Regions from separate parts of the Azotosporobacter soli genome, predicted to be linked through region 3. Evidence: riboswitches for the same ligand, from Rfam matches in the RefSeq annotation. Region 3 holds a riboswitch; each other region holds the start of a gene.
The links. A riboswitch is a leader RNA that binds a small molecule or an ion and turns the genes downstream of it on or off. The one in region 3 is predicted to bind cobalamin.

Region 1: another riboswitch for cobalamin. It lies ahead of QTL79_RS13405 (nicotinate-nucleotide--dimethylbenzimidazole phosphoribosyltransferase); the one in region 3 lies ahead of cbiD (cobalt-precorrin-5B (C(1))-methyltransferase CbiD).
Region 2: another riboswitch for cobalamin. It lies ahead of cobT (nicotinate-nucleotide--dimethylbenzimidazole phosphoribosyltransferase); the one in region 3 lies ahead of cbiD (cobalt-precorrin-5B (C(1))-methyltransferase CbiD).
Region 4: another riboswitch for cobalamin. It lies ahead of cobI (precorrin-2 C(20)-methyltransferase); the one in region 3 lies ahead of cbiD (cobalt-precorrin-5B (C(1))-methyltransferase CbiD).

Annotation. Positions count from the first base shown of each region.
Region 1 covers NZ_JAUAOA010000017.1:31,572-39,276, forward strand. Annotated here, with positions in the region: gene pduB (propanediol utilization microcompartment protein PduB) at 1-783, opposite strand; gene eutM (ethanolamine utilization microcompartment protein EutM) at 809-1,084, opposite strand; gene QTL79_RS13385 (EutP/PduV family microcompartment system protein) at 1,081-1,524, opposite strand; gene eutS (ethanolamine utilization microcompartment protein EutS) at 1,526-1,867, opposite strand; gene QTL79_RS13395 (response regulator transcription factor) at 2,150-3,811, opposite strand; gene QTL79_RS13400 (sensor histidine kinase) at 3,830-5,053, opposite strand; gene QTL79_RS13405 (nicotinate-nucleotide--dimethylbenzimidazole phosphoribosyltransferase) at 5,168-6,229, opposite strand; cobalamin riboswitch at 6,336-6,535, opposite strand; gene QTL79_RS13410 (histidine phosphatase family protein) at 6,626-7,249, opposite strand; gene cobS (adenosylcobinamide-GDP ribazoletransferase) at 7,265-7,705, opposite strand, start outside.
Region 2 covers NZ_JAUAOA010000027.1:27,846-35,550, forward strand. Annotated here, with positions in the region: gene QTL79_RS16465 (response regulator) at 1-2,898, shown strand, start outside; gene QTL79_RS16470 (HD-GYP domain-containing protein) at 2,900-3,958, shown strand; cobalamin riboswitch at 4,056-4,243, shown strand; gene cobT (nicotinate-nucleotide--dimethylbenzimidazole phosphoribosyltransferase) at 4,356-6,281, shown strand; gene QTL79_RS16480 (class I SAM-dependent methyltransferase) at 6,416-7,036, shown strand; gene QTL79_RS16485 (glutathione peroxidase) at 7,164-7,705, shown strand, end outside.
Region 3 covers NZ_JAUAOA010000005.1:169,092-176,796, forward strand. Annotated here, with positions in the region: gene QTL79_RS07300 (precorrin-8X methylmutase) at 1-253, opposite strand, end outside; gene cobK (precorrin-6A reductase) at 241-1,017, opposite strand; gene cobJ (precorrin-3B C(17)-methyltransferase) at 1,014-1,703, opposite strand; gene QTL79_RS07315 (cobalt-precorrin 5A hydrolase) at 1,733-2,806, opposite strand; gene cobM (precorrin-4 C(11)-methyltransferase) at 2,803-3,558, opposite strand; gene cbiT (precorrin-6Y C5,15-methyltransferase (decarboxylating) subunit CbiT) at 3,577-4,164, opposite strand; gene cbiE (precorrin-6y C5,15-methyltransferase (decarboxylating) subunit CbiE) at 4,161-4,790, opposite strand; gene cbiD (cobalt-precorrin-5B (C(1))-methyltransferase CbiD) at 4,775-5,881, opposite strand; cobalamin riboswitch at 5,983-6,155, opposite strand; gene QTL79_RS07340 (LutC/YkgG family protein) at 6,362-6,976, shown strand; gene ldhH (L-lactate dehydrogenase (quinone) large subunit LdhH) at 6,979-7,705, shown strand, end outside.
Region 4 covers NZ_JAUAOA010000009.1:95,977-103,681, reverse strand. Annotated here, with positions in the region: gene QTL79_RS10335 (IS1182 family transposase) at 19-1,476, opposite strand; cobalamin riboswitch at 1,750-1,933, shown strand; gene cobI (precorrin-2 C(20)-methyltransferase) at 2,049-2,756, shown strand; gene QTL79_RS10325 (sirohydrochlorin cobaltochelatase) at 2,786-3,583, shown strand; gene QTL79_RS10320 (ABC transporter substrate-binding protein) at 3,659-4,621, shown strand; gene QTL79_RS10315 (FecCD family ABC transporter permease) at 4,611-5,603, shown strand; gene QTL79_RS10310 (ABC transporter ATP-binding protein) at 5,603-6,388, shown strand; gene QTL79_RS10305 (ABC transporter ATP-binding protein) at 6,393-7,232, shown strand; gene QTL79_RS10300 (ABC transporter permease) at 7,232-7,705, shown strand, end outside.

The DNA.
Region 1 (7,705 bases), on a different contig from region 3:
TTAAATATAAGGTTTGGTTGCAGACGGCGCCGGACCGGCCATCGCCTCAAGCAATTTCTTGCCGGTATCCTTAGCCGCCAATACAGCCTGGCGAACCGCGCCGGAATCGCCGGTGATCATCAAAATAACTTCGTTCGAGAAGCTGGTTCCGCCAGCCGGACTGGCATAACCGCAAACTTCGACGCTCGCTGTCTTGACCGCGACATCGCACATCAGAACGCCAATCGCTGCCGGAGCGCCGACAATCAAACCGAAGGCTTTGCCGAGCGGTGCGCCAAACGCTTTGTTAATTGCATAACTGGCCCGTGCAGTGTATTGCAGTTCCAGATGGCCGGCATCGTTGCCATATACGTCGCCAAAGGTACGATCCAGTTCTTTCAGCGCCACTTCAATCGCCCGACGGGCATCGGAGACTTCTTCCGCGCCGAAAAGAATCAGACAGCCATGACCCGCGCCGCCTTTAGTATCGCGCGCCAGTTCGATGCTGATGATTTCGGTATTGGTGGCCTTAACAGCTTCGTCTGCCGCCATGATGTGCGGGCCAGCGCCGGTACGTGCGCCGAGAATGCCGATAGAACGATATTTAGGATCCAGTTTCATCTTTTCATGCAGAATCGGATCCACATTCGCAATTACCAAACCGATCGTGTCGCCGATTGCGGTACCGACAAATTCGGTAAGACCAGGATTGACCGGGCAAGCTGTTTTTGCTTCGGCCGGAGCGCCGCTTTCCATACGCTTTTTGATTTCATCCATCACCTTGTCGATTAACTGTTCTTGCATAACACTTACACCTCCAAATTATTGCCTACTTCAATGCCGGAAGGATTTTCTCCACATCACTGTGGGGACGGGGAATGACATGAGTCGATACGACTTCACCGACTTTGTTCGCAGCGGCAGCGCCGGCATCGGTGGCAGCCTTAATCGCTCCCACGTCGCCTCGCACCATCACCGTCACCAGACCGGAGCCTATTTTTTCATAGCCAACCAACTGTACGTTGGCCGCTTTGACCATGGCATCGGCTGCTTCAATCGCGCCGACCAGTCCTTTTGTCTCAATCATGCCTAATGCTTCATTCATGCAGTACACCCCCTTTCCGCAATATAATCCAATAAGGATTCGACGCCTTCGCCGGTATGAGCCGACACATAGAATACGTCGCCTTTAACGCCCGCTTCCGCCAGACGCGCTTTGGCCCGTTCCTTGTCAACGCCGGGAACGTCAATCTTGGTCACTACGCCGATGACCGGCCGCGAAAACATGCCGACAAAACCCGGCGGCAACGTTACTTTAGCATCCGCCGCATCCTGCACGACAAGGATCAGTGCCGCCTCCATCGCAGTTACCAAGAGAGCCGAATAATAACGGGGAATTTGCGCATATTCTCCCGGCGTGTCGATGGCTCCGTCATGAAATTCGATGCAGGACGTCTTGCCAATCGACTTTTTTTCCTGTTGCAGCGTCGCAATCAGCGATGTTTTTCCGGCTCCGACCGGACCAATCAACATGATCTTGCCCATCTTACGACCTCGTCAACTTTGCCGCGGTAAATCCGAGTCCTTCCGAGAGCAGGCTGAGTACCTGCTTCAGAGCCTCTTCCACAGCCGACACGGTTCCCACAATAACGACCGAACCGGTAAACCGATCCATGAAACCGATTTGTACGGCCGCCGTCTTGGTTGCGACATCGGCGGCAATGATCGCGGCTTCACATGGCGTAATCGTCAGGATGCCGATCGCTTGACTGATGCCAACGCCCAGTTTTTCGCAGAGCTCCTGCTTCGGTTTGGCAATCAGATGAGCCAGCGTCACCTGTTTGCCTGGTACATATTCCTGTACCACGCGAGTCTTTTCCAGCGACATCTTTCTCCCTCGCAATCTTTGCCATAATTCTGACGTTTATAAAAATTAGCTGTTTTCGCCAATCTACCTTGCGCATATCTTGCCTATCCACCGGACATCTTTGTTCCCTTCTCGTTCTTTTGTTTTTACATTTTTTTACATCAAAATCCGCATGGTACTTCCTTGCTTCGCTTTAGACTATACTCTGCTCTAAACGCAAAAAAGGACTGTGTTTCCACAGTCCTTTTTCATACTTCCCTGTTTTCAGTTATGGTTAATTGCGTTCCTTGGTACTTTTTGCGCTTACGTTGTGAGCTTTTTGCCATGTTCTTTTTGTTCCTGCAACATTGTTTCGCCGCGACGGTTTTCCGCCCGGTATTGATTCGGCGTCATATTCATCGCTTGCCTGAAGACGCGGCAAAAATAGCTGGCATCCTGGTAGCCGACTTCCGCAGCAATACGAACAACGGTATAATCCGGTTCCTGCAGCATCCGTTTCGCTTTATCCAAACGAACCTTCGTCATGAAATCAACAAAATTATAGCCTTTTTCCTGTTTGAAGAGCCGACTGAAATAAAACGGACTTAAATGAACCGTTTGCGCCACCTCTTCCAGCGGCAGATTGCGTTGGCAATTTTTCACGATATACTCGCACGCTTTATTAATCACGCGCGTATTCATGCTGCTGCGATTCTCCAGCATATTGTCAAGAAATTGATCGAGCGATCCGATGAGCCAGGTCTCCACTTCATTACGTGACGTACATCGGTTCAGCAAACTGATGCATTCCAAATTCAGCAGCGTCAATCGTTCCAAATCAGCGCCGCCTTCCACGGCCGAACGCGACAACACGATCAACAGTTCTAGGACGCACGCTTTTACGGTTTCGATGCTGGTCTTCGTCGCAAAAATTTCTTCCAATAAATTACGCAATTCCTGTTTTGCCTGCTTGCGATCGCCGCAACGTACCTTGTCCAGCAGAACTCTCTCATGCTGGAACGGATAATGAAAGGGCACATCGCCCAAAAACGGCACATCTTCAATATGAATGATCTGACTGTCGCCAAGATAGAAACGCTGGCGCTGCGCATTCAGCGCCTCATGATACGATTTATGCACTTCACGCGAATCTTCATAATAACGTCCGATTCCAACCGTGATGCTGATACTCAAACTGCGCTGAATCGTTTCTCTGATTGTAGCCGCCAATTTCTTCGCGCTTTGTTTTGCCAACTCTGCCGTCACCGTTTCGGCAAAGCCAAGCAAAATAATCACATTGTCGCTGCCGAAAGGCGTCACCATCGCCAGATCACCGACCGCCTGGCAGATCACCTGATAAATCTTCTGCTTGACCATCTGCTTTTCCAGTTCGCTCGAATGAACCGTCAGCTTCTTGAAATCATCGACATCGACGACCAGCGCCAGATGCGGATCGACGCGCAGACCAAGAAAACGCGAACGTTCCTGGAACGTAGCGCTGCCGCCGATATTGCCGGAAATCAAATCATAGACAAACGACATCTGAATGAACGGACGCGCCGCTTCCACGCTCTGTCGCAGCCGTTCCTCTTCCTCCTGGCGCGAACGATCGATGCCGATCTTATCCATGACAACTCCCAGCGCCTTCAGCAATTCTTCCGGGCGCACCGGCTTCAATAAGTAGTCAATCGCACCTACCGTAAGAGCCTGCTTGGCATAGCTGAACTCGTCGAACGCGGTTAGCATCAAAATATTAACGCCCGGCAACAAAGCGCGAATGCCTTTTGCCGCTTCCAAGCCGTTCATCTCCGGCATACGGATATCCATTAAAACAATATCCGGTTTGCTTTCGGCCGCCAGGCGTATCGCATTGGCGCCGTCGCCGGCTTCTCCGACCACTCTGATTTGCGGGCACTGCTTTTCTATGATGAAGCGAAGGGCCTGTCGCTCCAGCTGTTCGTCATCGACAATCAGTATCGTATACACGCTCTTCACCCCTCCTTTTTATTCCGTCTGATACGGCAGGCGAATGCCAATCGTCGTTCCGCTACCGAGACAACTTTGCATCGTGATGCCGTATTGACCGCCAAAATAATGTTTGATTCGTTTATGTACATTCAAGATGCCAAGGCCCGTCGTCTGCCCCTGGCTCTTCTGCCGTTTTTCTTCGCGAAAAATCGCGGCAATCTTGCCTTCCTCTACGCCGACGCCGGTGTCGCTAATTTCCAGGTAGACGTCCGTCTCACGCAAATGGCCGCTGATTTTAATCGCGCCGCCTTCGATCCGCCCCTCGAGTCCATGAATGATCGCATTCTCCACCAACGGCTGCAATGTCAACGCCGGCAGCCTGGCCGTCCAAATTTCCGGTTCCACCTGGATCGAAGAGTGGATCCGTTCGCCAAAGCGGACTTTTTGGATCGTCAGATAGTCCTGTACTGATTTCAGCTCTTCCTCCACGGTCCGCAAACGATCCATGTCGCGCAGGTTATTGCGCAACAGATCCGATAAGGCATACGCCACTTCCTGCGTCTGCGTCGCGCCTTCGAGCATCGCCAAGCGGGCGATCGTGTTCAGCGTGTTAAAGAGAAAATGCGGATTGACCTGTGACTGTAGCGCCTTCAGTTCCGTCGCCTTCAGCAGCGTTTCCAGTTCCGCCTTGGCCTGCAATTCCTTCATCAGTTTTTTCTGTACGATGTTGGCCACACCGATCTCTACTATATAATTGGCCATGATATAAATCAGATCGGCCGCCGCCTTGATATTCGTCTCCTGTACTTCCCTGACCCGGTCGAACAGTTCGCTCAGCACCGCTTCGTCCAGTTCCAGGTCGCTGACGCGTTTGCACATTTCCGTTTTGACGTCTTCTCCCTCTTCGCGGTACAGGACAACCTGTCCGGCCAGGAACGCGCCGATATACTGATCCTGCACGATGATCGGCGCCGCCAGATCCGTCAAGCCGGAATGGCAACGATAGACTATGGGTTTTCGCAGGTCGATGGAACGGCGTCCGCCGCTGTCATCGCAGCCGGAACAACGCGCCATCCCTTTCGGCGTTGAACGGATGTACTGACAAAGTTGCGTGAAATTGCTCGTCCGTGTGATCGGCGTTCCTTCCGGATCGACAATGACCGCGGCCAGGCCCGTGGTTTCAGAAAACTTATCCTGAATCTCCTGCAGTACATCGGTATTGACAATGTCTCCTAGCGCAAACTGGCTGATTTCTCGCACCGAAAATCACTCCCTCGCGTGTGCTATTCTTGCAACAATGTAAGAATATTTTGCTCTGCACTGAGGGAGTATTAGCCAATCGTCTGACAAATCCCTGCATTTCGCAATATCTTCTTATACTACGACAATTTTCTCTTGAACTTCGACTTCCGTCCGGTTTCCCGGTATTTCAAGCGGCGTCAGTTCGGAAAAGCGAGCCATATGATGCATGGTATATAGCATCGTTTTCATGATTGATACCATCAATACTGCGCCCGTTCCTTCGCCCAGCCCCATATTGGCGCGGATGAAGACGCTGTCGGACACGATGTTTCCCATTAAAAGAGCGTAAGCCATGCCCGGTTCTTTTGACATGTGCGACGGAATCGCATGCTTTTCGATTTCCGGCGCAATGCGTGAAGCACATGCATACGCGACAGCCGTGATGAAGCCGTCGATGACAAAAGGCGTCCGTAGCTTCGCACACTCGAGCATGCCCGCACAAATCGCAACCAAATCAAAGCCGCCAAGACAACGTAAGACCTCCTGCGGCGTTTGCAGTTTTTCTTTATGCAGCGCAACGCCTTTGGCAACGATCTGGCGTTTGTGTTTTAGCAGTTCCGTCCGTTCAACGCCTGCGCCGTAACCGACGACGAACTCCGGCAGAATGCCGGTCAGACCATGCATGACTGCAGCCGATGTCGTCGTGTTGCCGATCCCCATTTCACCAAATGAAAGCATATTGTAACCGCGCTCTTGCACCAGCTCGCGCACCAGATTCTGACTCGCCTGCCAAGCCTGATCGAACTCGCTATGGCTCATTGCTTCTTCTTTGATAAAATTCTTCGTTCCCAGCGCCACTTTCCGCTGAAAGCCGCTAAACGGTTCCGTCGAATTGATGCCCACATCCGCAACGCCATAATCAATCCGGTTACTTTGGCAAAAACAGCTGATCGTCGCTCTGCCTGCCACCATGTTCTGCGCCTGTAAATATGTGACTTCCTGCGGCGTTTGAGCAACGCCCTCTTCCACGACGCCGTTGTCGGCGGCAAAGACCAAGTGGTATGGTTTCAACTCCGGCTTGATCTCACCCCAGGACATGACGATCTTCTTCAAATGTTCTTCCAGCAGACCTAAGCTGTTTACCGGCTTGGCCGCTCCATCGATCCACTCCTTGACCCGCGTTTCAAAATCCATCTTCGCTTCCTCCTTTGTTTTTTCCAAAACAAAAACCACCCAGCCCAAAAGGCTAGGCGGCTATATAGCGACCCCATCCTTCCGGCATTACCCCTTGCGCGGGGGTAGATGACAGCCAATACAGGCAGGTCTCCTGGCTTTCAGTTCATTGCGTTCCTGCGCCTTCCCGGTTTCCCAGTGGCATATTACAGGAGCAGCTCCCCGATTACAGTGGCGCGACCGCGTCGTTTTAGGATGCAAGGCATCCTTCCGAACTTCCCTATTCTCCTCCCTTTTACAGGAGGCACCTGTTTGGTGGCATATTCTCTTTTGCTTTAACAAATTCGCCCTTCTCAAAGCCATTCCTGCCTGCCGCTAACGCTCGACAAGATAATCAACGATCTGGTAAGAAAAATCCTATGCATCCTCTTTCAGATGCTGCGTGTCATTCGAGAGCACCAATTGCAGCAAACCCTCGCTATATTCCAGGATGTTCACCGCCGTCGTATCCTGTTTCAACGACCAGACTTGATCAATCGGCAGGCCAAGCGCTGCGCAAAGCAAGGTGCGCAGCGGGCCGCCATGCGAAACGATCGCGATCGTTTCGCCCGGATGCGCGGCAATGCACGCGTTGAGTCCTTTCAGCGCGCGAAGTTGCACCAGTGGAAAGCTTTCGCCCTGCGGCGCATAGCCTATGCTTGGTCGCGCATACATCGCCGTAAGCCAGGCCGGCCAACCGGCCATGATCTCTTCATAAGTAAGACCTTCCCAGAGGCCAAAGTTCAGTTCACGAAACGCCGCGCACGTCATGACGGTAAGACCATGCGGCAAAGCAATCGCCGCTGCGGTCTGAACGGCGCGCGTCAAATCACTGCTGTACACCGCCCGAAGCGGAAGCGAGGCCAAACGTTTTCCCACCTGCTTTGCCTGCATTTGTCCCGTTTCATTCAAAGGAATATCGCTATGCCCCTGGTAGCGTTTCGTCCGATTCCAATCGGTCTGACCATGCCGCACCAGAATGACTTTTGTTGACGCACCCATACCTTACACCCTTTCTTACTTAACGCAAAACACGAGCAGTACTGCCAGTTGCGCCACTTCATTGACCGCACCGTAGACATCGCCGGTCAATCCGTCCAGCCGCGCATTGACATAGCGGCCGACAATGACAGCGGCTATGCAGGCTGCGGCTCCACCGCCCAGCGCCCTGACGCCGAACGGAGCCAGGAGAAGCGCCGCCAGCACTGCGGCAATCAGCAACGCATGCCGGTCATGATGCTGAAAAAACATCTTGCCCAAACCTTCGGGCCTGGCGTAAGGAAACGAAGTGACCGCCACCACAAGGCCCATTTTCCCGCCGATCGCCATAGCAAAACAAGCAAACGGCAGCAGCGCCGGATCGATATCGAGATAAAAAGAATACTTCGTTAAAATCAGCAGTGCGAAGGCCATCGCGCCAAACGCGCCCACCCGGCTGTCCTTCATAATCTCAAGCAT
Region 2 (7,705 bases), on a different contig from region 3:
TACTTTCTCGAAAAGGAAGGCTTTGCGGTGACGGTCGCGCCGGACGGCCTTTCGGCGCTGCAAATGCTTGCGCAGTGTTGCCCGGATGTCATTATCAGCGATGTTGTGATGCCGGAAATGGACGGTTATGCGCTTTGCAAGCGCTTGCGCGAATCAGAAGCGTGGCAGGAAGTGCCGGTCATTCTGCTGACAAGCCTGTCTGATCCGATCGATGTGATCAAGGGACTTGACGCCGGCGCGAATAATTTCATCACCAAACCGTATGCCGGGCAATACTTGGTCTCGCGCATTCGCTATTTGCTGGTGAACAAGGAACTGCGGCGCGCGTCTTCCGAGAGCGACGAGATCACGATCTTTTTCGCCGAACAAACATTCCATGTCTCGGCCGGGCGTCTACAGATCCTTGATTTACTGCTCTCCACTTATGAAAATGCGTACAACCAAAACAGCGAGCTGCGCCGCGCAAGGCAGGAACTGGTAGAGATGAACGAAGGCCTGGAAGAGATCGTGCAAAAACGAACCGAAGAACTGTTGGTTGTAAACCGACGTCTCCAAGTGGAACTGGCGGAGCGCAAACAAGCCGAAGAGGAAATACGGCAGCTGAACAGCAGTCTGGAGACGCGTGTGAGCGAACGGACGCAGGAATTGGAACGGGTGAATGCGGAACTGACCAACGCTAAGGAAATTGCCGAGGCGGCCAGCAAGGCAAAAGGCAGCTTTGTCGCCAACATGAGCCATGAGATCCGAACGCCGATGAATGCGATCGTCGGAATGAGCAAAATGCTGGCGGACAGCCCGCTCGACGACAAGCAACGCGGTTGGCTGAAGAAAATGGATATGGCGACGCAGATGCTGCTTGGCGTCATCAATGACATCCTCGATTTTTCCAAGATTGAAGCCGGAAAACTGGAGATCGAATGGATCGAATTCGATTTGGAAAGCCTGGTTCGTACCGCGGTGGGCATGCATGGCGTCAAGGCGGCGGAAAAAGGGTTGGAACTCAACGTCCGTATGCCGGACGATTTGCCGCCGTGCATGAATGGAGATCCGCTGCGCTTAAGCCAGATTGTGCATAATTTGCTTAGCAACGCGATCAAGTTCACGCAGCGCGGTGAAGTGACGCTGCAGATCGAAGAACTCAAACAAATACGTGAGACGCTCATCCTGCAATTGACGGTAGAGGACAGCGGCATCGGCATGAGCGAAGAGCAGCAGGAGGGGCTGTTTCGGGCGTTCAATCAGGCGGACAGTTCTACGACGCGCAAGTATGGCGGCACGGGCTTGGGCCTGGCGATCTGCAGGCAGTTGTGCGAGCTGATGGGCGGCAGTATCCGCGTGGAAAGCGAAGCGGGCGTCGGCAGCCGTTTTATCGTGGTCCTGCCTTTCAATATCGCGGCGGAGCGCGGCCGTCAACCACGTTGGCTGACGGCGGAGGAATTGCGCGGCAAACGGATTTTGCTGGCGGAAGACAATAGCGCGGCGCGGCAAATCGTCGCGAATATGCTGACCGCGATGCAATTTAGCGCCAGTGCGGTAGATGGAGGAACGGCCGCCTTGAAAAAACTGCGCGAAGCAAAAGAGTCCGGCGAGAGATTCGATTTGATCATCCTCGATCGGTCGATGCCGGATATGGACGGCATTGCGACTGCGAGGGCCATTCGGGAAGAAGAGCTGTCGGATGCACCAAAGCTGCTCTTAGTCACGGCGTGCGAAGCGGAAACGGCGCCGCAGCAAGGCGGTGAAAATGATCTGGCCGGGTCGTTGACAAAACCGGTCCAACCTTCGGAATTGTTCGAGGCGATCCTCGATTGCTTCGGCAAACGGCGCAGCGCAAAACGGCAGCTGAAAGAGCGGATCACGTTTGCCGGTACGCGGATCTTACTGGTCGAAGATAACGAGATCAATCAGGAAATCGCACTGGAACTGCTGCGCAAACTGGAGATCGAAGTGGAAGTTGCCTGCAACGGAGAAGAGGCAGTCGAACTGGTTCAACGCGGCGGCTTTGCGATGGTGCTGATGGATATCCAGATGCCGGTGCTCGACGGAATTGAGGCGACGAAGCGGATTCGGGCCTTGCAAGATCCGGCGCTGAAAGAATTGCCGATTGTTGCGATGACGGCGCATGCAATGAAAGGCGATCGGGAGAAAAGTCTCGCGGCCGGCATGAATGACCATTTGACGAAGCCGATCAATCAGGACGCGTTGGAAAAGGTGTTGGAGCAGTGGCTGACGCAGTATGCGACAACGCTGGCGGCGCCGGAAGAGAGCGGCAAGGGAGAACGTGTCCGAGGCATCGACGGGATTGATGCGGCAGCGACCTTGCAATTGCTCGACGGCAATGAAAGCATGTATATACGGCTTTTGCAAAAATATCTTGAACAATACAACGAAACGGCGAATCAGCTGCGCGCTGCTTTGGAGAATGCAGATTGGCAGCTTGCCGTGCATTTGGTGCATAGCGTCAGGGGCGTTTCCGGCAATCTGGGCGCAACGCGCGTGCAAAAGGCGGCCGCTGAACTGGAAACGGCGCTCAATCGGCAAACGGATTATCAGGACGCGCTGGGGAGTTTTATTCAGGAGCAAGAGTGTTTGAAAACGGCGCTGCGCGATTTTTTTGCGCAACAGGAAGAAAGCCAGCCGCTTGCCTCGCCGGTCGGTGACCAGGCGGAACTTAGCTTGCTGCTTAAAGAACTCGAACCTTTCTTGCAGCGGCGTCAGCCTAAACCCTGCCGGGAACTGATCGAAAAGCTAAAGGCAAAGCGCTGGCCGCAGTCGGCGCAGCGCGAAATCGAAGAACTCGGCGAAGAAGCGGAGCATTATCGCTTTGCGGAAGCGCTGCGCCATTTACGCCGCGCGAGCGAATTGTTGGCGGATTGCACGGGGGAAGCGGGGGATTGAAATGGAAATGAGAAAACGGTCGCAAATCTTGATTGTGGAAGACTCGGAAGTGAACGTCGATATTTTGGTCGAGGCGCTGGGGGATGACTATGAGATCAGCGTCGCGTTGGATGGAGAAACGGCACTGCTGGCAGTGGGTGAGGCACAGCCGGATTTGATTCTGCTCGATATCGTCATGCCCGGACTCAGCGGCTACGAAGTCTGCCAGCGTTTGAAGAAAAATAAGGACTTCCGCCATATTCCGATCATCTTTCTGACCTCGCTCACCGACGAAGCGGATGAGGCGAAGGGGCTGAGCCTTGGCGCGGTAGACTACATCATAAAACCTTATAATCTGGCGATGGTCAAGGCGCGCGTTCGCAATCATCTGGAATTGAAACGTTATCACGATTCGCTGGAAGAGCTGGTTGCCTTGCGAACCGGTGAACTGGAAGCGACGAAGAGAGCGATCATTGGTTGTATGGCGGTGCTCGGCGAGTTTCGGGATACGGAAACCGGCGCGCACACGCAGCGCACGCAGGAATATGTCAGCGTTTTGCTGACCGTGCTTGATAATGAAGAAGCGAAGATGTCGGTCGAGCGCAAGCAGCTGCTTTGCCAGTCAGCGGTGCTGCATGACATCGGTAAGATTGCCGTGCCGGATGCGATCCTGCAAAAACCGGGCCCTCTGACGGCCGAAGAATTCGAAGAAATGAAAAAGCATACTTTGGTGGGCGGATTGATCATCCGGCGCGCGGAACAGGCGATCGGGCACAACTCCTTTCTCGGCTTGGTCGGAGAGATCGCGGAATTTCATCATGAAAAATGGGATGGCAGCGGTTATCCGCATGGCCTTAAAGGGAAAGAAATCCCTTTCGGCGCGCGTTTGATGGCGTTGGCGGACATCTATGACGCATTGATCAGTGTGCGTCCGTACAAGAAAGGCTTTTCGCATGAAGAAGCGCTGCAGATCATTTTAGACGGCGACGGGCGGACGAAACCGGAACACTTCGACCCGGAAATTCTTGCTGCGTTTGCAAAGGTGCATGAATCGTTCCGGAACATTGGGCAGGGGCAGTGAAGCGTGCGGTTCTGAGCTGAGTCTTGCGTGCAGAAAAAGGATGATGTAGGTAAACAGTTGACGTATGCTGGACATCTTGCTACAATAACGATAAATAAATAGAGTATACGGTCAAGGTGCCGCCTTCGGGCGGAGAATAGGGAAGTCTGAGCAGAGACAGTTGTCATGCGTAGGCGCGGGCCCACCACTGTACCGCAAGAGCCCTTGCAATGCCACTCGAAAGGGGAAGGCGCAAGACGGCGATGAAGCGGGAGCCAGGAGACCTGCCTTGTTTGTTTATTTACCCTTCGTGGAATAAGAAGGCTTTTTTGGCATGACGTCCAAAAAAGTCTTTTCTTTTTTTCGACTGCGCCTGACGAATAGCACTATTCTTATTGATGATTTTGGAGGTTGCGTTATGAAAATATTAGAAGAAGCATTGGCGAGAATCGTTGCACCGGATGAGGCGATAAAAGAATGCGTCCGAGAAAAACTGGCGCAAGCAATTCGTGCGCCGGAGCGTTTAGGACGTTTAGGTGCGATGCTCGAACAATACGCCGCAGTAACAGGAAGCGCTGCACCCCAAGCGCCGAAAAACTGCATGGTGATCGCGTCGGCCGATCATGGCGTCGCAAAGCGCGGCATCAGCGCGTATCCGATTGAGACGACAATGGGGATGACGGAAAATTATCTGGTGTCAAAAGGGGCCAGCGCAAATGCATTCGCTAATTTTTGCGGCGCCGACATGGTCGTAATGGACATGGGTGTGGCCGGCGACTTATCCCATGTGCCGGGCCTTTTGCAGCGAAAAATAGCGTACGGTACGCAGGATTTCAGTGAAGGAGCGGCGATGACGAAAGAGCAGGCCGTTCAGGCTCTGGAAAGCGGAATTGCGCTCGTCAATGAACAGGCGGCAAAAGGCTACCGCTGCTTCAGCCTCGGAGAAATGGGGATCGGCAATACAACGTGCAGTGCGACGATTGTGGCGGCTTTTCTCGCGCTTGCGCCGGAAATCGTTACCGGACGGGGCACCGGCATTTCCGACAGCCGTCTGCAGGTGAAAATGGAACTGGTTCGGCGTGCGCTGATGGTGAACAACCCCGATCCGACGGACGGACTCGATGTCTTGGCTAAAGTAGGCGGTTTTGAAATCGGCGCGCTGGCCGGCGTCGTGCTGGGCTGCGCGGCCAACCGGTGCGCCGTCGTGCTCGACGGACTCAATACCACGGCGGCTGCGCTGATTGCACAGGCCATACATCCGCTCGCGAAAGAGTACATGTTTGCCTCGCACCTTTCGGGCGAGCCGGCGCATCGCATCGCACTGCGCCATTTGGGTCTCGATGCCTGCGTCGATATGGGCGTGAGGCTCGGCGAAGCGATCGGCGCGTCGATCGTCATGGATATGATCAAACTGTCGGTTTCGTTATTGGAAAAAGCGCCGTTAAGCTCCCTGCCGGAGGAAAACGAAACGCAAAGAAGCAAGCGTTCTTTGGCGGAACGGATCGCGCAAATCGAAGCGCTGGATGAAGCGGCGATGCAGGCGTGCCAACTGCGCCTGGACAATCTGACGAAACCGCTGGCCAGTCTGCATCACTTTGAACATATCGCACTGCAATTGGCAGGCGTGACCGCTCAGCCAAGGCCGCGAAATCTGAAAAAAAGCGTAGTGCTGCTCTGCGAAGCGGATAGCGTAGAGGAAGATGTGGTGATTGCGCGCCGTTTTGCGCAGCATGCCGGGGCGGAGCTTATCGTCGCGGCAGCGAAGGAGCAAAGCCTTGCGTCGCAAGAGACCATCGCGGCGCTTCACGCCGGGATCGATCTGGCCGAAAGTCTGGCGGATAACGGGCAACGCATCATCGGTCTTGGCGCGCTGACGAAAGACTACAGAACGGCAGAAGAGGTCATTGCCCACAGCAAGAGTGAAACGTCGGATGCGCTTACGTTGCTTTATGAACACGCTGGCGGACAGATTGCCGCTTTGGTCGGCGTGATCATCGGCGCCGCCGCCAGCCGTTCCGTCGTCATCATCGACGATCTCGTCACCGCGGCCGCCGCGCTGCTCGCGCTCAAACTGGCGCCGCAAAGCAAAGCGTATTTGATGGCGTCTCATCTTTCGCCGCACGGCGCGCACGGCGAAGCGCTGATGCAGCTCGGTCTGCCGGCGTATCTGAAACTTGACCTGCGCTTTCAGGGCGGCTGCGGCGCTGCGCTGGGCATGGCGCTACTCGATGCGTCGCTGCATATGTTAAACGATATGAAAACGTTCGGCGATGCGCAGGTCGCCGTTGCCGAAGACGGCCCCGGCGCGCTGAAGCAAAACCTGGCCGTTAAGGAAAATAGCTAAAAAACCAAGGGAAAACCCGCAGCAAAAGGATTTGATCCGCCTGCTGCGGGTTTTTGACGATAAACGTATTTTGCAAAAGCAGGAGCCGGACGGCGCTGTGCGGAATCAGGTAAGGGAAGAAAGGCGGGATGAACATGGATTTCAACAAAGAGGCGGCAAACTGGGACACGCCGCAACGACTGGAACGGGCGGCGGTCATTGCCGGGGAAATCCGCCGTAGCGTCAGCTTGCAGGGCGAACTGAAAGCGCTCGAATTCGGCGCAGGAACCGGCTTGATCAGTTTTGAACTGGCGGATTCGCTGGCTGAGATCTGGTGCGTCGATCCGTCGGCAGCGATGATTGCAAAGCTGCAGGAAAAGATTGCGCAGCGCAAACAAGGAAACATCCGGGCCTGCTGCGCGGCAATCGAAAGCATCGAAGCGCCGGGCGAAGGCTTCGATCTTATTTATACGTCGATGGCGCTGCACCATGCAAGCGATCTTCTGAAAACGCTCACTACGCTGGCGCGCTTGCTCCGTTTTGGCGGCAGCCTTTGCATTGTCGACTTGGATGAAGACGACGGAAGCTTTCATCGGCAGGAAGAAAATTTTTCCGGCTATCACGGCTTTCAGCAGACAGGGCTCAAAGCGGTTCTGGAAAAGGTCGGCTTTTCTGAGGTGAAAGCGAAGACGTTTTATCACGGCAAAAAGAAGCTGGAAAATGGTACGGAGCATCCGTATTCGCTCTTTAGCATGAGCGGGAAAAAGAGCAGTTAAATAATAGGACGATAAGTTTACAGAAAACTTATCGTCCTATTATTTAATAATTATTATTGACAAAAAAGAATTAATGTCATAAGATTAAATTGTACACAAGATAAAAATAAAACGTTGGAGGCGCAAAATGAACGTATATGATTTTAAAGTAAAAACGATTGAGGGCAAGGAAGTTTCCTTGCAGGAATACAAGGGCAAGGTGCTGGTCATTGTCAATACGGCCAGCAAATGCGGCTTCACGCCGCAGTATGAAGGTTTGGAAAAACTGTACCAGCAATATAAAGAGCAGGGCGTCGAGATCCTCGGCTTTCCCTCGAATCAATTTGCCGAACAGGAACCCGGCAGCGATCAGGAAGTGAAAAATTTCTGCCAGTTGAATTACGGCGTATCGTTCCCTCTCTTCGCCAAAGGCGACGTAAGAGGCGAGTCTGCACAGCCGCTCTTTAACTACCTGAGCAGCAGCATTGCATTTGGCGGCTTTGATATGAATCATCCAAACGGAAAAATGCTGCAGGGCTTTTTGGCAGAAAAATTTCCCGAACTGCTGGTCGGCGATTCGATCAAATGGAATTTCACCAAGTTTGTGATCGATCGCGAGGGCAATGTAGTGAAGCGATTTGAACCGACGACCGAACCGGCGGCGATGGCCGATGCGTTAGAAAAATTACT
Region 3 (7,705 bases):
TCTTATTGATGCCAGTACGAACCATCTCAACATCGCAAAAAATATCGGCGCCGCTTTTGAGTGCCGCAAGTCCAGCTGCAATCGCATCGGACTGAATTCGAATATGGTTTGCATAATCCGGATCCCCTGCTGCATGGATGATGCGCGAATATACTTTTGTCGCTTCCTCCGAAAGTTTCCAGTCTGCTAAATACGGCTTAATGATCTCCATGCTGCGTCGTTCTATCTCCATAGGATTCGTTATGAAATCCATTTTTCCGCCTCCTTTTTTACTTCGACCAATACATCAGCCGCTGTTTCAAGATAATTACCGTCCTGCTGCGGTCTCTCCAAGATAACAATTGGTAGTTCTAACGCCATCGCCGCCGCTATTTTGGTATCGCTGCCGCCGATTTCACCGCTGTTTTTCGTAACGATTACATCGGCCTCATATTCGCAAAAAAGCGCCATGTTAAGCTCTTTGCTAAACGGACCGGACAACGCGACAATATCATGCGGCTGCAGCCCGATACGGCTGCACTCTGCAAGAACCGTCGCTTCCGGCAATACGCGAGCCACCACTCTTCGTTCCTTTACATCCGGCGATGCCATAAACGCCGCCAAATGACGACTACCGGTCGTAAGAAAAATAGTCTGACCAAGCGCCGCCGCTAAGCGAGCTGCATCTTCATAGTTGTCTACACGATGCAACTTATCGTAAACGGGCAACTCAATTGGCGGCCGCTCATATCGCAGATACGAAATATTAGCTGTAGCCGCCGCCTCTCGGCTGTTGGCTGATACAGCCAGCGCATAAGGGTGACTGGCATCAATAACCAGTCGGATTCCGCGTGTCCGAATCAACTCCAGCAAGCCGTCTGCGTCAAGAGCGGTATCATTGACACACTGTTGCAATCTTTCCGTCAGACGTTGCCGACCATATTCGCTGGTTACGGAAATTAAAATCGGATATCCCTCCTGCTCTAAAGCTTCGGCTATTTCACGCCCATCTTTTGTTCCCGCGATTACGAGAATCATACCTGATAGCCCCTCGGCGTAATCATATAGCCTTCTTTGACATAAGTCCGGCTATTGCCGATGATGACCATAGAGAACATATCAATATGTTCATCTGTAAAGCCGCCTAAATTGGCAATCACCTTTGCCTCGCCGTCACGACTGGCATGATGCACAATGCCGACCGGAGTCATGACAGGCCGGTGTTTAAGAACAATGTTCTTTACTTCTTCAATCTGCCAATTGCGTTTGACGCTCTTTGGATTGTAGAGGGCGATTACGAAATCACCTTCAGCCGCAAGTTCTACGCGTCGCCGGATGACTTCCCAAGGCGTCAGCAAATCGCTGAGGCTAATCACGGCAAAATCATGCATTAGCGGTGCTCCGAGGCAGGCCGCCGATGCGCCAACTGCACTGATGCCGGAAATAACTTCCACTTCCGGACGATCTTCGGCCGGACATTTGGTCGCCAGTTCCAAAACAAGCCCAGCCATTCCGTAGATGCCAGGATCGCCGCTCGAAACCACAGCAACACGATGTCCTTCCATCGCCAAATCGAGCGCCTTTTGACAACGATCAATCTCCTGCATCATCCCCGTCGAAACGACTTCTTTGTCTTTTATCAGATCCTCAATCAATTCGACATATTTAGTATAGCCGACCACTCTTGTGGCATCCGCCACAGCTTGCTGCGCACGGGGACTCATATCCTCCAGGCTGCCCGGCCCGATACCGATCACACTGATGTGACCTCGGCCAGCGCAATTGTTATCTGCGGATATCGCGTCCGCGGAACCAGCAAGGTTTCCTCTTGACTTACTTTCATCACTGCTGCTTCGCATATATTGCCAACTCCTATCTGTTTACGGACAAAGTCCGATTCTTTTAAATTGTATTTTGCTACGGTTTGCGCCAGTTCATCTGCACTGAAAAAGACGGTTTTTGCCGCCAATGTCGCCGCAGCTTCCAGCAGCCCCTTTTCCGTCGATTTGACGTCAACCGACGCCATAATCGCGATGCAGGCAGGGCTGCGGCCCACACTACGGCAAGCGTCTTCAATCGCCGCGATAATTTCACTCGCCGGAACGCCGCGTCGACAACCGATTCCGGCAGCTAAAATCGGTGGACGCAAAAACAGATCTGCCTCATCGCACGGCATCGCCCGATCGCTAATAAGCACGTTCTTTACGGCAACATCTTTAGAAACTTTCGGCTGCCACGGCAGCAGTTCAATCGCATACTCTGCCGCTTTCGCTCGATACGCCTCGGTTAACGTCAGCCGCTCGTCAATCTGCCAGATAATAGTATCGCCTGCGGCGAGTGCCGCGTTAATTTTTTTCAACCTATCGAACGGTTCAATCTTGCACTGCAAAGCAACGGCTAGCACATCCGGAGCAGTCTTCCCAGCCAAATCCGTCGCCGTCGTAATGACGGGCTTGGCGCCGATCATTTTCGCAACCGAGGACGCCAGACAATTTGCCTGGCCAAGATGGCCCGATAAGAGACTGATTGCATGAATGCCTTGTTCGTCAAGCACAATCACGGCTGGATCCTGGCGTTTATCAACGATGTGCGGCGCAATGACCCGAACGACAATCCCTGTAGCCATGATGAAGATAAATCCGTCGTAGCGCGGCCACAGTTCAACCAACAACTCGCTTAGCGAATCAAAAGCCTCTGCACCGCACTGCGCCGAACGCCCCTGCTTTTCAAAACAATCCGCTTCATCGCCCGACAGACGAATTTCAGTTGCCAACGTGTTCGCCAAAAAAGCGCCGCGCGTTGTTACCGACAGCAATGCCAATTTCATTTTGCATCACGATACATATGACTGAAATCAGCTGCATACAAACGCGATAATTCATAACTGCTCGCTAAACAATTGCCGACAACGATCATTGCCGTTTTACCGATACCAGCCGCTCCAACCGACGCTGCAATTGTTGAGATCGTACCACGAATAATTTCCTGGTCCGGCCAGGAGGCCTTCTTGACAACCGCAGCAGGAGTATCCGGACCATAACCGCCTTTTTGCAATTCCGCCATCACTTCCTCGATCATATGCACGCTGAGGAAAATACACATCGTCGCATTATGTTGCGCCAAACGAGCCAGTGCTTCTTTTTCCGGCACTGGCGTGCGCCCTTCCAGTCTGGTAATGATCACGGTTTGCGACACACCGGGTAGCGTATATTCCTGGCGCAGAGCCGCCGCTGTCGCTAAGAAGGAACTGACGCCAGGAATTACCGTATAATCAATGTCCTTCTTCTTCAATTCATCCATTTGTTCCTGAATCGCACCATAAATGCTCGGATCTCCGGTATGCAACCGTACGACACATTTATTTTCAAACGCCGCCGCCGACATCACCTCAATCACCTCGTCCAACGTCATTGTCGCGCTATTATAGATGGCCGCATCTTTCTTCGCCAACTCCAACAATGCCGGATTAACCAGAGAACCTGCATATACAATCAGGTCCGCTTCACGCAACAAATTCTGCCCTTTTACCGTAATCAAATTAGGGTCTCCAGGACCCGCTCCGACAAAAAATACATGCATCTTCTCTTCCTCCACCAATTAGCTGTTTTTTATCCCAGTCATAATATAAATCGGGTTAAGCGCTTGAAACATATGAATCGTTTTGATTGGTTTCAAACGTGTTACCTGGACCGAAAAGGCTTCGCTTTGGTAACGCGAGCTTTGTTCGCGGAAAAAGGCTGTTCCCATTGCAACTGTTTCTAATGTGACTGCACTGAGCACTAAACGCCCTCCCGGTTTTAACAATTCGTCAGCCCGTTTGAGTATCGCAGGCAAATTGCCGCCGCTGCCGCCGATGAAAATCACGTCTGCCTCCGGCAAATCTGTCATCGCCCCCGGTGCGGCCCCTTCGATCTCCCGAAGGTTTGCAACGGAAAATTTTTCGCGATTGCGCCGAATCAATTCAATGCCTTCCGCTTCTCTTTCAATTGCATAAACCTCTCCAACACCACTCTGACGCGCCGCTTCGACCGAAATAGATCCCGTCCCGGCGCCAATATCAATTATGATATCACCGCTTTGAATCGCCGCCTTGGCTAGCAGCAAAATCCGAATTTCCTGCTTCGTCATCGGAATGTCGCCGCGCAGAAATTCTTCATCCCTGATGCCAAGAACTGGTCTTATCATCCGATTACAATCATCACACAATGCTGCCACCCCTCCATCTTTGTCGCCTCCTGCAAAATGCAGCATTTTTTCTCTTCGTGTTCATAAGAAAGGTTCCGTCCGAGAAAAACTTCGGCGTCTGTTGGCCATTGCATCGCAAGCAAATGTTCGGCAATCGCCGCCGCATGCATCGTCGCGTCGGTTAGAAAGGCAACTTTCCTTCCTGAACGATACTGCCATTTTTCCAAAGCCAGCTCACGACCATGCACACTGAGTAACTCCGCATCCTGCCAGACAAGTCCATGATGTGCAAACGCGATTTGGATCGAACTCAGACCAGGAATGACTTTCAGCTCATATTCTGCACCAAATCGCGCCTTGAGTGCAGGTTGTAAACTATAAAACCCCGGATCGCCGGATACCATCACCACAACGTCGCTGTTTTTTAACGCAGTTGCGATGTCCGTAAAGAGGCTGTCCAAATCGCCATCGATTCGGCGAAGCGTTGCATCAGGCCCCGCAAAAGTATCGAGCGCCCGTTGGCTGCCGACCAAATAGGAAGCCTCCCTAATCGCAGCTGCGGCACGAGGAATCAGATAATCCGGATGCCCTGGTCCAATGCCTACAACGATTATCTTATGTTCCACTGCAAAGTTCCTCCAATCGCTTTTGCACACTCATCCATACCCAATATCTCCCCTTGCATACTCACAATGACCGTTCCGATTTCCAAGCCGCCAAACACATAGCGCTGTGCACGATTGCTAGCCTGTTTGGCAAGCGCCGCATACACTGCCTCGTTCAAACCTTGTCGACGTAAAATATCGGTCGCCGCTTCCGTCGTCGTGCAGGCAAGAATTTCTTCGATTATCTCGACACCAGCCTGCTGCAATGCAGCGTAAGCGGCTATTATTTCCATCCGACCATCGGCCATGCGGTTATGCGTATGAAAAATCCCTCCAGCTACTTTAACGAGCTTCCCCGGATGCCCGAACAGGAGAACCCTCTTCACGCCCTTATCTTCAGCTGCCGTCAGCATATGGCCGATAAAATTGCTGGTCTGCAAAACAGCTTCCTTGGGTAGTCCATATTGGTCAACGGCAATATTTTCCCCGATTTTCCCCGGGACGAAGACCAAACTTTCAAACCCTTGCGCCAACGCTACGTCAATCTGAGGCGTCAACGAATCTTTGAACGCTTCTTCTGACATCGGTTCAACAATTCCAGTCGTACCAATGACCGATAATCCGCCTTCGATGCCTAAACTTGGATTCAACGTACGTCGCGCCAACTTTTCGCCGCCGGGAATCGAAATGCGGATGACCGCGCCACGCGCTGGCCCGATGATGCTCCGAACGCCCTCTTCAATCATTCGGCGCGGCACTGGATTAATAGCCGCTTCACCGACTAGAATCGATAACCCTGGTTTCGTCACCACGCCGACCCCTTCACCGCCAAGCAGACGAATCTCTACCGCTTGCGTCAGCTCAACATCAGCAACAACAAGTATTCCATTTGTGATATCCGGATCATCACCGGCATCTTTTCGAACGCCTGCAGTAGCAGTGTTTTCCGTAATTCGCGTTGCATATTCAAGCGCCACGATCTTATCTTCGCCGCGTGGCAGCCGGACACAAACAGCTTCCGGCGTTTGCGCCAAAACAGCTAAAATCGCAGCTTGCGCCGCGGCCGTCGCACATGTACCCGTTGTAATGCCCGAGCGCAATTTTTCTTTCAAACAAAAAGCCCCCCTTGCAGCAAGGGGGGCACAATAAATCATGACTATAATGAAACAGCGATAATTTATTCCACCCACCTGCCCATCATCCGTAGGTCAAACGGTGTGTGTTGGAACAGGCAGGTCTCCTGACTCTGGTTCTTCACAAATCTATGCCTTCCCAGTTTCCCAGTGGCTTTCATTAGATCTGCTCCCCATTACAGTGGCGGGACCGCGCCGGTTTTGCACCGGACTTCCCTTTTCAGCATAAAGCACCTATTCCCATATTCTATATACAGTTACAAAATATTTATATTCCCGCTCTTTTTAAAAACTCCTGCCATTCGGCAAATTTTTATCGCCGCGCCCCCTTTGTAGGACGATGAAAAAAGATTTGTAGGATTATTTTGTATTTTTTTGGCGTTTTTTGTTGAATATTTTGTAGGTTTTTGTCATAATAAAGCCAATACGATATAACAACGCAGGGAGTGACAACTACAAATGAAAAAAGTGTGTGAGAACTGGAGAACTGCTTTAAACAACGTTCCCTTTGGCATTCATTTATTCCCGGAATTTGAAAAGAAGGCCCAATTGGCTTCCGCTGAAGTCCACCGAGTCAAAACGGTCGCCGAGGCCAGCGCTGTTGTCGAATCCATTTTGACTGCAGCCAATGTCAAAAACATTGTCGCTGTAGACAGCCCCTTGCAACAAGCAGCCAATCTGCTGCCCTATCTTGCACAAAAAGGCTTCACGCTCTACACCAGCGCCGCTGAAATCGCCGAACATGCGGAACAATCTGACTGCGGCATTTCGACTGTCGAATTCGCCATCGCCGAAAGCGGCAGCGTCTGCATGGACGGCATGGCCTATGAAAGCCGCGTTGTCTCCATGCTGCCGCCGTTACACATTGCGTTTCTGCCGGCCAATCGTGTTGTTGCAGGAATCCAAGATGCCTTCGACCTTTTCTCCCATGTCTTCGATCGCGGTTATTTAAGCTTCATTACCGGCCCCAGCCGTACCGCCGATATCGAGCGGGTATTAACAATCGGCTGCCATGGCCCTTGTCGCTTCGTCATCATTGCTATTGAAGAAGAAATCGCCGGAGGTGTCGAATAAGCATGGAAACGAACAATCGCAACATTCGTAATGAAATCGCTGAAAAATTAGATGATAAAGTCCTGCGCGGCGCACTGGGTCGTTTTGCTGAAGCCTACCCGACCGCCCGTGCTAAAGCGTATGAAAATGTGCCTGACGTTGACGCATTGCGCGAACAGGTTAAAAACATGAAACACAATACCGTTCTCAACATCGAAGCCGTTGCCGATCAATTTGAGGCTTCCGTTGTTAAGCGCGGCGGCAAAGTTTTCCGCGCCAAGAACGGCGACGACCTTAAACAATACCTTATCGACCTTTGCAAGGCGCGCGGCGTAAAGCGCATCGTAAAATCAAAATCTATGGCCACCGAAGAAATCCATCTTAATCATTCGCTCGAAGAAGCAGGCTTGCATGTAAAGGAAACCGACCTTGGCGAATGGATTCTCTCCTTAGCCGGCCAGCGTCCTTCCCATATGGTTATGCCGGCTATCCATTTGAATAAAGAACAAATCGCCGAATATTTCTCTAAAGAAATGCATCGCGATATTCCAACCGATATCGCTTATATGGTTCAAGCAGCCAGACAGCAGCTGCGTCAAGAGTTTGTCTTGGCCGACATGGGCATTTCCGGCGCCAATTTCGGCATCGCGGAAAACGGCGCCATCGGTCTTGTCACCAACGAAGGCAATGCGCGCTTGGCAACGACCCTTCCGCCGATTCACGTCGTCATCATCGGTTATGAAAAACTGA
Region 4 (7,705 bases), on a different contig from region 3:
CCGTCGACAAAATGCACTTTACGCAAAGCGTAAGGTGCATTTTTCAATTTCAGTTATCCAATTTTCACTGCAAAAACGCAGTTTTTCGAAAAAACGTTGAAAAACAGGCGGTAATATACCCCTGCGTTTCTTCCAGGTCGCCAGTTTTTTCAGATTCATGCATGCAAAAGTAAGCGTCACCTGCATTTTCACTTTCTGCAGGCCACGCAGTTGCGTATAGCGCATTGCATGCTTTTCTTTTGCATCTGCAAAGACACGCTCAATTGTTTGCGAGCGCAATTTGTAAATATCGCGATATATCGGCATGTGCCGATACTCATCAGCAAGTTCCAGATAGGATTCCCATACATGCCTTTGGACTTGCTTTTGATGCGCTTTGCTCTGCGTGCATTGCTCTAAATGCGGACACACTTTGCATTGTTTTGCATCGCTTTTATATTCTTGATATCCTTCACGATTCGTCGTACTGTAGCCAAGCGCCTGGTTGCCAGGGCAAATCATGCATTCATAATATTCATCATATACGTATTCATATTTCTTGAAGAACCCTTCTTTTGTCATAGGACGCTTGTAGGGAACGACAGGAATTCGGCCACTGTCGATAATTTGTTTCATAATCCAGGGCGTTTTGTAGCCCGCATCGACGGCAACGGTTTCGGTTTCAGGGAAATAACTGACGACTCGTTCATACAGTTCATCAAACAATCGACTGTCATTAACATTGCCCGCTGCGACTTCGTATCCTAATATGAAGTTATGCCGGTCACAAGCCGTGTTGGTTACGTAGGCAAAGCATTTTTCATGCTCGCCTTTATGAAACAAGCCGCTTTCCGGATCCGTCGTACTTTGCGTGATGGTTTTACCTTGCGGCGGATTTTCATCGTCGTCTTTATCTTTTAACCGTTTCTTGCCATGGTTTTCGCGATCGGCTTGAATTTCCGCATTCAGTTCATCTTGATATTGCTTGGCCGGAATCGGCACAAACACTTTTGCGCTTTTCTTTTTGTTGGCTCGTGCTTTGATATGGGTTCCGTCAATGAATACGGAACTTGCATCAATGAAACCGCAGTTTACTGCTTCGTACAGGATGCGCATAAAGATCCGCTCAAACACATCGCTTCCTTGAAAACGCCGGGTATAATTCTTGCCGAAGGTTGAAAAGTGCGGGACTTTTTCGGTAAGGCCGTATCCGATAAACCAGCGGTAAGCCATATTTACTTCAATTTCTTTCATGGTTTGACGCATGCTACGAATGCCGAACAGGTATTGAATCAGTACGATCTTAAACAGACTCACCGGATCAATTCCTGGTTTGCCTCGTTCGGAGTCGCTATATAAACCGTCGACTTCGTCGTAGATGAAGCGAAAATCGATGGCTCGTTCAATGTCTCGTAATATATGATCTTTCGGTACTAAATCTTCTAAGCAGAAGAATTCAATTTGGCTTTGTTGACTTCGATCTTTTTTCTCGTACATAAAATCACTCCCGCTAATGATTTTATCATATCATTAGCGGGAGTGGAGATTTGTCTACAGTCTGAGGAAAACAGACGGCATTGCCGTCTGTTTTCCTTTTTAAGTGAACGAAGTCCGAGATGTGGTTTACATGGGGAGAAAGTAAAATCTGTCAAGCAAGGATATTGTGCAAAAATGGTGAAAAGGTGTGCATCTGCTAAAGCGACGTAATCTTTGGAGGAGAAACGATGGGGCATGCCTTTACAAGGACGCTGCGATGACGTACAATAACAAATAAGTGCATAAGGTGTAGGTGCCCTACGGGGCTTAATAGGGAAGACCGGTGTGATTCCGGCGCGGTCCCGCCACTGTAATGGGGAGTGAACCCAGGTTGTACCACTGAAGCCGTTTGGTTTTGGGAAGGGCTGGGGAAACGATGAGCCAAAGCCAGGAGAACTGCCTATACGACAATCACCGTTATTACCTACGAGCGATAGGGAGGGGATTTCGTACAGGCATTTTGTGTACGATTTCCCAACACGCTTGTGTTGGGATTTTTCATTTGCAAACGCAGGAAAGGATTGGTGGCAAGTATGGCTGGTATATTTTATGGTGTGGGCGTTGGCCCAGGAGATCCGCAACTATTGACGCTAAAAGCGGTCGAAGTCATTAAAGAGGCAGATGTGATTATTGCGCCGAAAACGGAGAAAAAAGAGGATAGTACGGCATTGTCGATCGCACGCCCCTATTTAAAAAAAGATGTGGAAGTGTTAAAACTTGTCTTTCCGATGATTAACGATAGCGAACGATTAGCGTTGGCTTGGGAAGATAATAAGAACGCAATTCTCGAACAATTGCAGGCAGGCAAGAAAGTTGTATTTCTGACGCTGGGCGACCCGATGTTTTTTAGCACGTATATGTATGTTTATCGTTTGTTAAAAGACTGCGGCTTTGCAATCGAAACGATTCCTGGCGTGCCTGCGTTTTGCGCGATGGGAAGCCGATTGGGTTTACCTTTGGCGGAAGGCAATGACGTCATGTGCATCGTGCCGGCTACAATGCAAGAGCAGGAACTCGACAAAATTTTGGAAACTGCCGATAATGTCGTATTGATGAAGGTGTATAAAAATTTTAAGCAGATCAGAGCGGGCTTAAAAAAGTACGGTTTCAGCGATAACGCGGTTATGGTCAGTAAATGCGGTTTGCCGGATGAAGTCATCAGTTATGATTTGAACGAAGTGGATGAAACATCAGTCAACTACTTGTCAACAATTTTGGCGAAAAAACATCCGTTGGGCTAGATAATAATTGGCGGAAGGAAGTGAGGCGCATGATACGCCAGACGAAAGCGATGGTCGTAGTCAGTTTTGGCACTACGCTTGCTTCTGCGCGAAAAACCTGCATTGAAAGTATTGAAAGAGATATGCGTCAATCCTTTCCGCAATATGATCATTACCGCGTTTTTACGTCGCAATTTGTCAGACGACGCCTTGCGTCAGAAGGAATTGAAGCGCCGAGCCTGGAAGAAGTATTAAAACAATTGCAGCAAGACGGTTATCAAGAGGTTTTAGTCCAGGTGACGCATGTTACTGCAGGACAAGAATTTTCAGATAAGGTTATTGCGGTCCTCGAACGGTGCAAGGGGATGTTTGCGACATTGCGAATCGGTCGGCCATTATTGGAAAGACCGGAAGATTATACGGCACTCGTAGCCGCGCTGCAAGAGCAGATCGAGAATTTGGCGCAGGGGCAGGCATTACTTTTGATGGGGCATGGCTCGCCCAACCGTGAAAATCCGGCATATGAGAGGCTCCAGCAAGAATTTGATAAGGGTAGTGAACAAGTGGTCGTTGGAGCATTAGAAGAGAATTGTCATCCCAACTTGGACGATGCGATCAAACTCTTGTTGCAGCGACGTGTTTGCAAGGTGAAACTGTTGCCATTGCTGCTGGTCTGCGGCGACCATGTGCTGAGGGACATGCTCGGAGCGCAAGCGGAGTCTTGGTTGAATCAGCTGCGTACGGCAGGATTCGAGGTTGAATTTGAGAAAACAGGCTTGGGCGAAAGAGTTGCGGTTCGCAATCTGTATATACAACACGCACGTGATGCGTTGACCGAGGCTGAATGAATAAGTGACCTGCATTTGTTGCCGGATAGTATATCCGGCCTTTGCCATTTCAAGTGGATGGGAGAAAAATGTGAAATGAGTATATGGATGAAAAAAACGGCATTGTTACTCGTTTTATTCGTAGTCATCGGTGTAGGTGGGTGCGGTGGCGCAAAGCAGGCGGAAAACAAGAATGCGTTTGCTGTCATCGCGGATGACAGCGGGCGACAGGTTGAACTGAAGCAAAGGCCGCAACGCATTGTTGTTTTATCAACCTCTTTGTTGGAGACGTTGTATGCTGCCGGTGGACAAGCGGTTGGCAAGCCGAATTCTCGGAATGCGCCGCCGATTTCCGGCACGGAAAATTTGCCGGAGATCGGCTATGTCTACAATGTAAATACGGAGCAGATACTCGGCTTGAAACCGGATCTTGTCATTGGTTTTCAGGGGATTCACGAAAAGCTCGTTCCCCTGTTTGAAGGGAGTCATATTCCGGTTTTGCTGCTGAAGATTAAAACTTATGATGATTTGAAACGTCAAATTGCTCTGCTCGGCAGAATTGCCGGCAGTGAAACTCAGGCCGAAGCTGTGGTCGGTGCGATGGAAGAACAGCTTAAAACTGTGCAGAATAAATTGCCGGAACAGGGCAAAAAAATCGTGATTTTGCATGCGACGGCTAAGAGTGTTACGGTAGAGCTTGAGAACAGCGTTGCGGGTAATATTGCAGCGCTATTGAAACTGCGCAATATTGCCTCGGGTTCATCGCCGATTGAAACCGGCGGTGATATGACTCCATACAGTTTGGAAAAATTAGTTGCGAGCGATCCTGATTTGGTTTTGGTAGTGACGATGGGAAGCAATACGGCTGATATTGAAAAGCGGATGCGTCAGGATGTCAGTGATAATCCGGCGTGGTCTTCGCTGCGGGCTGTAAAAGATGGGAGGATTGTCTTTTTGCCATCTGAATTGTTTCAATTGAATCCGGGCCTACAGTTTCCGGAGGCGGTAAAATATCTTGCAAAAGAGGTCTATCCGGAGGTATATGGAAATGCCCGATAAAGAGCGGCGGAAGTGGCGGATTTTACTGATCGGATTGTTCGTCGTAATAGCCATAGGCGGCTTTGTGGCCAGTTTGAGCAAAGGTGCAGTTGTCGTTAGTCATTCTGAAATTATCAATGCGCTTTTTTCCCACGGAGTGACAGGCAATCAAAGTCAAATTATCTGGAATATACGATTGCCGCGTGCGTTAGTCGCTATTTTAGTCGGTATTCATCTTTCGCTGGCCGGAGCTTTGCTGCAAGGCGTTATGCGAAATCCGTTGGCTGATCCTCATATTATCGGCGTTTCATCGGGAGCTGGTTTAGCTGGCGTGATCATCTTGGTCTTGTTTCCTCACCAAGAATATCTGGTGACGCCGGTCGCCTTCCTTGGCGCGTTGGCGGCAGCGGGGCTGATTTATTTGCTGGCCTGGAAGGGGAGCATTAAGCCGACACGGATCATTTTGGCCGGCGTTGCCGTTTCGGCTTTCCTGAATGCAGGGATTTCCTCGCTGTTGGTCTTTTTCAGCGACCGGGTTCATGGCGCGCTGATGTGGATGGTCGGTGGTTTGGCTGCACGCAGTTGGCCGCATGTGGAACTTCTTTGGCCTTATACGCTAGTTGGCTGTTTGTTAGCGCTGACAGCGGCTTCGCGTCTCAACTTGCTAAGCCTCGGCGATGAAATGGCTCGTGGTCTTGGAATTCGAGTGGAGGCGTCACGTCTTTGGCTGACGGCACTGGCAGCCCTCTTAGCGGCCAGCGCCGTCAGCGTCGTTGGTTTGCTGGGCTTTGTCGGCTTGATTGTACCACACGGCGCGCGTCTGTTGGTTGGGTCAGATTATCGCTATTTGCTTCCGGCGTCGGCTTGCCTCGGCGCGGCGGTGATGACTTGGAGCGATTTGGCGGCGCGTACATTGTTTTCGCCGGTAGAGATTCCGGTCGGGATCATTATGGCGTTGGCTGGTGCGCCGTTTTTCCTCTATTTGTTAAGGAGGGAAGCGTAATGAATCTGCTCTATGGTGAGAATATAGACGTGCGATTCGGCGAACAGCAGATATTGGATCGGGTGAGTGTCCAATTGCCGGAAGGAGCAATTACTGCCATCGTCGGCCCAAACGGTTCGGGAAAGAGCACGTTATTACGTGCTCTTTCAAGAAGCGTTAGGCTGCAAAACGGTACGATCTGTTTTGCGGGACGTGATATCAGTGCAATCAAGCGAAACGTCTTGGCGCAGGAAATGGCGGTCTTGCCGCAAAGTCCGCTTGCGCCGCCTGATCTGACTGTGCGCGATCTGGTCGAATATGGCCGATATCCGCATCGACGCTGGTGGCGTCGTGGAGATGAAAGAGACGCGGGCATTGTGAATGACGCAATGCGGCAAACGGGAGTTCATGCGATGTCAGAGCGTTTAGTCAATACGCTGTCCGGCGGTGAACGTCAACGGGTTTGGATTGCGATGGCGCTTGCACAGCAGCCGAAGCTGCTGCTGTTGGATGAACCGACGACCTATTTAGATATCAGTCATCAACTGGAAATAATGGAACTGTTGGCAAAGCTGAATCGTGAGCAGGGACTCACGGTAGGTATGGTAATTCATGATATTAATCATGCAGTGAACTATGCGCAAAATATCGTTGTACTGAAAGAAGGTCGGATTGCGCTGGCGGGCATACCGCAGACCGTAATTGAGCCTGGTTTGCTGCGCAATGTGTTTGGCGTGGAAAGTGAACTGGCAATCACGCAGGAGGGCAGGACACAGGTGATGATTACCGGCTTATGTAAGGGGTGAGTCCATGATTCAAATTAACAACTTAGTTAAAAGGTATGGCAACCGGACAGCAGTAGACGGACTGAGTCTTAGCATTTCAGATGGTGAGATCTTTGGTTTGCTTGGGCCGAATGGAGCTGGCAAGACAACGACGATCCGAATGCTAACGATGCTTACGCAGCCTTCGGCAGGCTCGATTCAAATAAAAGACTGTCCGCTGGATAGCGATGACCAACAGGTAAAGAGTCTGATTGGCGTTGTGCCGCAGCATTTGAATCTTGATGGCGATCTGACTGCGCGTGAAAATTTGGACCTGCATGGTAGGTTGCATCATATGCCTTCTGCAGAGCGGAAAGAGCGAATTGCAGAACTTCTTGCCTATGTGGAACTGGCAGATCGAGCCGAAGATATGGTCAGCACGTTTTCTGGGGGAATGAAACGACGCTTGATGATTGCGCGTGCACTCTTGCATCGGCCCAAGGTATTGTTTCTTGATGAACCGACAGTTGGTCTTGATCCGCAGGTGCGTCGCCGCTTGTGGGATTTAATTCGCAAATTGAAAGGCGAAGGTCTGACGGTGCTTTTGACGACGCATTACATTGAAGAGGCGGAACACCTTTGCCAACGCGTTGCGATTTTGGATAAAGGAAAGCTGATTGCACTCGATACGCCGGAACAGTTATGCTGCCGCGTTGGCGCTTATGTAGTGGAACGGGAAACGGAAGAAGGTTTGCAGGGCGAATTCTTTTCGACACGTGCGCAAGCGACCGCGTTTGCAGCCACGCTGACGACGACAACAACGGTACGGCGTTCTAATCTGGAAGACGTTTTTGTCGAATTGACGGGACGGAAGGTGGTGGGCTGATGCTGCAGGATGTCTGGACGGTTTTCTGGCGTGACTGGTTGGTTTTGAAACGACGCATTGGACGCTACATTTTATCGCGTATGATTTCACCGATCTTGTACCTAGTGGCGTTTGGCTGGGGACTGGGGCGCAGTATGGCGTTCGGCCAGGAAAGTTATCTCGATTTTATCGTGCCTGGAATTATTGCCTTAAACTCAATGAACATTAGCTTTAACTCTGTATCCAGTCCGCTTAATATGAGTCGCTTATACCATAAGACGCTGGAAGAATATCTGATTGCTCCTATTTCGGCAGCCTCTTTCGTTTTTGGGAAAGTGCTGTCAGGTGCATTGCGAGGTTTGATTTCAACAAGTGTGATCATTGTACTGGCCTATTTGTTTGGTGCACATTTTTCAGTGAATTTATTTTTTCTTGGTGCGCTGCTGCTGAATTGCCTGCTCTTTGCCTCGTTAGCGGTGGTGGCTGCAATGAAA